Regions from separate parts of the Lysinibacillus sp. VIII_CA genome, predicted to be linked through region 1. Evidence: riboswitches for the same ligand, from Rfam matches in the RefSeq annotation. Region 1 holds a riboswitch; the other holds the start of a gene.
What was found. A riboswitch is a leader RNA that binds a small molecule or an ion and turns the genes downstream of it on or off. The one in region 1 is predicted to bind glycine.
Positions count from the first base shown of each region.

Region 2: linked by a shared signal. The riboswitch ahead of gcvT (glycine cleavage system aminomethyltransferase GcvT) and the one ahead of ACP3VS_RS05490 (amino acid permease) in region 1 are both predicted to bind glycine.

Region 1 is NZ_JBNFXM010000003.1:19,547-22,973, reverse strand. Features, by position in the region: gene ACP3VS_RS05500 (lipoate--protein ligase family protein) at 1-202, opposite strand, end outside; gene ACP3VS_RS05495 (rhodanese-like domain-containing protein) at 407-793, shown strand; glycine riboswitch at 1,218-1,293, shown strand; gene ACP3VS_RS05490 (amino acid permease) at 1,457-2,794, shown strand; gene ACP3VS_RS05485 (glutaminase) at 2,829-3,427, opposite strand, start outside.
Region 2 is NZ_JBNFXM010000010.1:137,998-141,424, reverse strand. Features, by position in the region: gene gcvPA (aminomethyl-transferring glycine dehydrogenase subunit GcvPA) at 1-917, opposite strand, end outside; gene gcvT (glycine cleavage system aminomethyltransferase GcvT) at 943-2,046, opposite strand; glycine riboswitch at 2,311-2,404, opposite strand; gene ACP3VS_RS15025 (shikimate kinase) at 2,549-3,064, opposite strand; gene comGF (competence type IV pilus minor pilin ComGF) at 3,263-3,427, opposite strand, start outside.

The sequences.
Region 1 (3,427 bases):
CTTGTTCTCGTACAGCGTCTAAATTTATATCCTTTTTGGCCTGCTGAAAATAACCAATTGATAGTGTTGCTGGTTCCCACTCATAAAAACGAATGACTGGTGGAATTAACCCCTCACTATGCCAATCAAGTAATGCTTCATCTAGTGCCATATTAAAAGACGGACTACATTTCCCTGAATTTAAAAAATACCAAGTTGTCATTTGTTCATCTCCTACAATTTATAAAAGTACCTCAGGCCCCACCTGTGGTTCAACCTTAACGAAGATTACGTTACCGTTCAAGTTGTTGCTTTTGAAGCGAGATAGACGAATTCGCCACAATCTAGTTAATTTTATCAAACTCATTGGACTATCGCTAGCGCATCTTTTATAATAATAAAGAAGATAGAAAGGGGTAAGAAAATCTTGGACATACTTATCACAATCGGTGTCGTTTTAGTAGTCATAATTGCATACATCGGTATTAATGCACTACGACTCAAAAAAGCTGTAACCAACTTAACACAAGAACAATTTATTGAAGGCTATCGTAAAGCACAGCTAATCGATGTTCGTGAACAAAAAGAATTTGATGCTGGTCACATTCTTGGAGCACGAAACGTTCCTTCCACAACACTACGTCAACGTTATAAAGAAATTCGCCCAGATTTACCAGTATATTTATACTGTCAAAATACAGGCCGTAGCTCACGTGCTGCACTATTTCTTAAAAAACGTGGGTACAACCAAATTTACCAACTTCAAGGCGGTTTCAAAACTTGGACAGGTAAAATAAAAACCAAAAAATATTAATATTTCCCTAAAAAAGTCGTCTCAAAGAACTAGGAGACGACTTCTTTTTATACAAAAAATTCAGAGTTTCTACTATATTATATCTATTGCAAAATTTTAAGTGTCTATTTATGGTGCTTGTTCATACTATGCCATCCGCTTCCTCGTCCCACCTTATTTGAACCTACTTTGAAGGTCTTCATCATTCTTCCCAGAAGCCTTTCAAATTTATTCATTTTCACATAATAGGAGAAATTTTGTATGTCCAAAAATACTAATTTTCGTTAGTATTTTTCATGTATGCACTGCATTCTTCTATTTTTCTGAAAATAATATAAATTTATAGTTGAATAATTGGAATAGCACTGCTAGGATATATAATATCTTAAAATAATATTAAGTATAAAAATTAATTAGCTATGAATGCTATGGATCAAACTATAGCAGGAGCAGTTCTGGAGAGAGCGCATTTGCGTCGCCGAAGGGTTCACTATCTCAGGCAAAAGGACAGAGGAGTAATAACAGCTTTTTTAAGCGATGCCACACAAAGATTAAGATGATTTGATGAAGCATCCGTGGTCAAATGGTATTTGTTATTCTGACGTTTTTCCGAGACTAGTGTCACAACTAGTCTCTTTTTATTTTTCCAGTCATCATTTTTTATGCATCTTTGGGGGGATTAACGTGGAACAGCAACAATTAAAACGTGAATTAAAAAATCGTCATGTGCAGCTTATTGCCATTGGTGGAACAATAGGAACCGGTTTATTTCTAGGCTCCGGGAAAGCCATTGCGTTAGCAGGGCCTTCCATCATTCTTGCCTATTTAATTGTCGGAACGGCACTCTTTTTTGTTATGCGTGCATTGGGCGAACTATTATTATCGAATTCAGGATATACATCATTTACGGATTTTGCCTCCGAATACATAGGACCATGGGCAGGATATGTAACAGGCTGGACATACTGGTTCTGTTGGATCATGACAGCGATGGCAGATATTATTGCTGTAGGAGTCTATACACAGTATTGGTTTAATATTCCCCAATGGGTTCCCGCTATCGGTTGTTTAGTATTATTGCTACTACTGAATTTATTGACGGTCAAACTATTTGGGGAGTTAGAATTTTGGTTTGCAATCATTAAAGTGATTACCATTGTGGCACTCATTATCCTTGGGCTTATTATGTTAGTGACAGGCTTTCAAACAAGCTCTGGAACAGTTTCAGTAGATAATCTTTGGGTTCACGGCGGCCTGTTTCCAAATGGCGTATATGGCTTTTTAATGGCCTTTCAGATGGTCGTTTTCGCTTTCGTCGGTGTGGAATTAGTAGGCGTATCGGCAGCCGAGACTGCAAACCCACAAAAAAACATTCCTTCAGCTATTAATAAAATACCGTTTCGAATTTTACTCTTTTATGTAGGGGCACTATTTGTCATCCTATGTATCAACCCATGGTATGAAATGTCTGCCGCAAGCAGCCCATTTGTCCAAGTATTTACGTTAGCAGGTATTCCAATTGCTGCAGGTATTATTAATTTTGTCGTGCTTACTTCAGCCGCATCTGCTGGTAATAGTGGTTTATTTTCAACAAGTCGCATGCTCTTTAATCTTGGTAAAAATAAACAAGCATCACCTGCTTTTGCTAAGCTCAATAAAAATAGTGTTCCCAGTAACGCGCTAGTTATTTCCGCAATTGTTGTCTCTGTGGGGGCGCTGTTAAGTAAGCTAATGCCAGAGAATGCCTTTAGTATCGTTACGACTATTAGTGCGATTTGCTTCATATGGGTGTGGAGTATTATCATCATTTCTCACATTATCTATAAACGGAAAAATCGTGCCCTTCATGAGGCCTCAAGCTTTAAAGCACCGCTGACACCTTTTATCAACTATGTAGTGCTTGCGTTTTTTACTTTTCTATTAATTGTGATGTTTATTTCCGAGGCAACACGTACAGCTCTGCTACTAACACCTATTTGGTTTATTGCCTTATTTATTCTATATAAAATGAAAAAAAGATGACTTCAGACTAAGCTCTGAAGTCATCTTCTACTTTTTAAAAAATGGTCATATCCCATTCTGTCGCTAAATGTTTCAGTAATTGGACACCTGCGACACTATTCCCGATTGGATCAATGGCTGGTCCATAAATACCTATCCCGCAGCCAGCAGGAAAGGGTGAATCTAGTCCTGCATGGCCAGGCACAGCTGTAAGAATGGCACCGGAGACACCACTTTTAGCAGGAAGTCCAATAAATGCTGCAAATTTTCCTGAAGCATTGTACATACCGCATGTCACCATTAAAGCCTTTGCTAATTTCGCCACTTGTTTAGGAAATAACTTTTTCTTTAATAGCGGATGATAGCCATCATTGGCAATAACTAAACCAATCATCGCTAAATCGGATACATTGACTTCAATCGCACATTGCTTTAAGTAAACCTCAAGAGCCGCTTCTACTGGGCAGTCTAAGAAACCAGAATCCTTGAGGTAGTAGGCTAGTGCTCGATTACGGTTCGCTGTTTGCCACTCTGATTGAAACACTTCCTCATTAATACTTAAAGGTTTGCCTATGATTTGCTCTAAAAAATGCAGGATTTTGTCAATTTTCTCTTGTGGTGAATTTCCCATCATCATAGAGGAAACAGTAATCG
Region 2 (3,427 bases), on a different contig from region 1:
CGACGACCTTCACCATCGACTGTTTCACCAACAAGACGTCCTGGTACCTTACGCATTAATTTAGTTGTGACTGCAAAGAAACCACAGTGTGGACCACCAAATGCTTCAGAGATACCGAAAACTTGTGCATCACCTACACATATATCAGCACCTAGTTTGCCTGGAGGAGTTAAAATACCTAGGGCAAGTGGGTTAGACGACACAACGAATAAGCTTTTTGCTTCATGCGCGATATCCCCGATTACTTGAATATCCTCAACTTGGCCAAAGAAGTTTGGATATTGAGCAATAACTGCTGCTGTGTTGTCATCAATCAGCTCTTTTAAAGCTGCAATATCTGTCACACCATCTTTATGTGGAATTGTTACGATTTCAATAGATTGACCGTAGGCATATGTAGCCACAACATCACGATATTCTGGGTGTACCGTTTCAGATACTAAAATTTTCTTACGACGTGTATGACCTGCTGCCAACATCCCTGCCTCAGCCAATGCTGTACCTCCATCATACATAGAAGAGTTGGCAAGATCCATACCAGTAAGCTCTGCAATCATTGTTTGGAATTCAAAAATAGCTTGAAGCTCACCTTGTGAGATTTCAGGTTGATAGGGTGTATAAGCTGTATAGAACTCTGAACGAGAAATAACATGATCCACGATTACTGGCTTATAGTGGTTATAAACGCCAGCACCTAAAAATGATACATTCGCATTTGTGTCTTTATTTTTAGCAGCAAGTGCTGTTAACTCTTTTAATAAAGCAGATTCCGATTTCGCTGCTTTGATGTCATAAAGGCCTTTAAAACGTACTTTCTCTGGAATATCCTCGAATAATTCATCAACTGAGGATACACCGATTACGTCTAACATTTCTTTTTGGTCTTGCTCCGTCATTGGTAAATAACGATGTTTCATAAATGTAGGTCCCTCTTTTCAACTATTATTTTGAACGCTTATAAAACGGTGTTTCAACTGTAACTACTTTTAGTTGCTTTCCACGGATTTCAATTTCCATTTCATTTCCGATTGTTGCGAATTGACTGTCAATTAACGCGTGACCAACATTACGTTTTGAGGAAGGAAGCTGTGTTCCTGTTGTAACTTCACCAATTTCCTTACCATCCTTAAACACCTTATAGCCATGGCGTGGAATCCCTTTATCAATCATTTCAATGCCGACTAGTTTGCGTGGAAGACCATTTTCCTTCTGAGCTACTAATGCATCATGACCAATAAAATCTTCTTTATTTAATTTCACAGCAAAGCCGATACCTGCTTCAAGAGGAGAGATGGTTGCTGATAATTCTTGACCGTAAAGTGGCAGACCCGCTTCAAAACGTAGTGTATCTCGACAGCCTAGACCTGCAGGGACAACACCTTTGTCTTGACCAGCATCTAAAATTTTACCCCATAATGCTTTAATGTCTTCGGGTGCTCCATATAATTCGAAGCCATCTTCTCCTGTGTATCCACTACGTGAAACTAGTACTTTATGTCCTGCGACTTCTACATTCTCTTGGAATCGGAAAAATTTAATAGCACTAACATCAGTTGAAGTTAAGGATTGAAGAACTTCCTCTGCTAAAGGTCCTTGTAGGGCAATTTGTGCATAGGCATCTGATTGATTGTCAATTGTCACATCATATTGATGTTGGTTTTCCAGCATCCAATCGTAATCTTTTTCGATATTAGCTGCATTCACACACAATAAATAGTGGTCATCAGCTAACTTATACGTTAGTAAATCATCGACTACACCGCCGTTCTCATAGCACATAGCTGTGTATTGTGCTTGGCCAGTAGCTATTTTTGAAACATCATTGGATAAAAGATTTTGTAAAAAATTTAATGCATCGGGACCTGTTACTAAAATTTCACCCATATGGGATACATCAAATAATCCCGCACGATTACGTACTGCATCATGTTCATCTTTAATAGAAGAGAATTGAACTGGTAATTCCCATCCACCGAAGTCAACCGTCTTAGCACCGTATTTCGCGTATTCTTCAAATAGAGGTGTACGTTTTAATTCATTCGTCATTCTTTTTTGCCCCCTTATTGTTAGTTACATTTTTACTGGTAGTAGTTCGTCTGCTTTTTGTATTGGTACAGTCATGGCTCGGCAATGTAAAGCTTTTACAGAGTACCTATAGACATAAAAAAAGACAGACGAACCCCTTTTCGGGATTCTCTGTCCTTGCACCTGAAAGTTACACCAGACTAACTCGCATGGTTGATACTGCCAATTAGTCGGCTTTCCCCTTTGGTGGCTGCTATTGTTATACTACAGCTCTCTCCAGAGTTGCGTCTTATACGAGTCCTTTTACCTGAGAGATTCATAGCCATTGCTACTTGCTCCTTCGGTGGCGTCTAACCACGCTCTCTCCCCGTACAATCATCCGCCCAAGATACATCTTGGTACTATTTAGTATTCAATGAACATTTAGTTACTTATTTGTCTATATCCTAACATTAAATGCATTGAAAAGGCAATCATTTTTTAAAAGATAATAAAAGACGAACATTAAACGGTTGTTAATTATTTATCGTTCGTTTTTAAGCCTTTTTACTTGAAACACTAAATACTCTAAAATTTGACGAATGGTTCTGCCCTCTGTCAAGACCTGAATATGCCCTGCATCACGATAAAACTTTCTCCTGTAATGATACAGATTTTCTAGCTCCTCTTTAGTCGAACTTTGTACGATTGGTCTATTGGGATCATGCTGAACTCGTTTATAAATATCCTCAAACGAAGCATCTAAAAAAAATACTAAGCCACTACGCCTCATAATTTTTCGATTTTCAGCATTGATCGCAACTCCACCGCCCGTAGAAATAATACAAGCCTCGTCACGGAAACTTTTCAAAAATTCTGTTTCTATTTTTCGGAAATGGGCCTCTCCGTACTTTTCAAATATCTGCGGGATGGACATTCCTTGCTGTCTCACTATTTCATGATCCATATCATAATATGGCATCTTTAATAAAAAGCTTAAACGTCTTCCTAAAGCACTTTTTCCACTGCCCATAAAACCAACCAAATATATTTTTCGCAATTCGAATCACCTTCTTATAACTACGATTCTACACTGTCTGACAAAATTTGTCCCAATAAATTTATCGTAGCTTTAACATTCAATTTTTCGAGCCCGTCATAAGTTCGAAATTGCATTTCATATGACATACAATACGCAAGAAGAAAAGTAGTTACAAGAAATAATAATGCAATTGCGATTAAAAATATAGCCCCTCTGTCATTTTTCAATAATTGGCACATAGAAGGTTCGCTCCTTTTTCATACCACTAGGCATTTCCACCGACACAGTCAGCCTATTTTCGCTATAGGTAAAGTGACATTTATGAATGCCATTTAGCATGGGAACATGTCCTCCATTTACTTGTTCACGAATAATAGTACG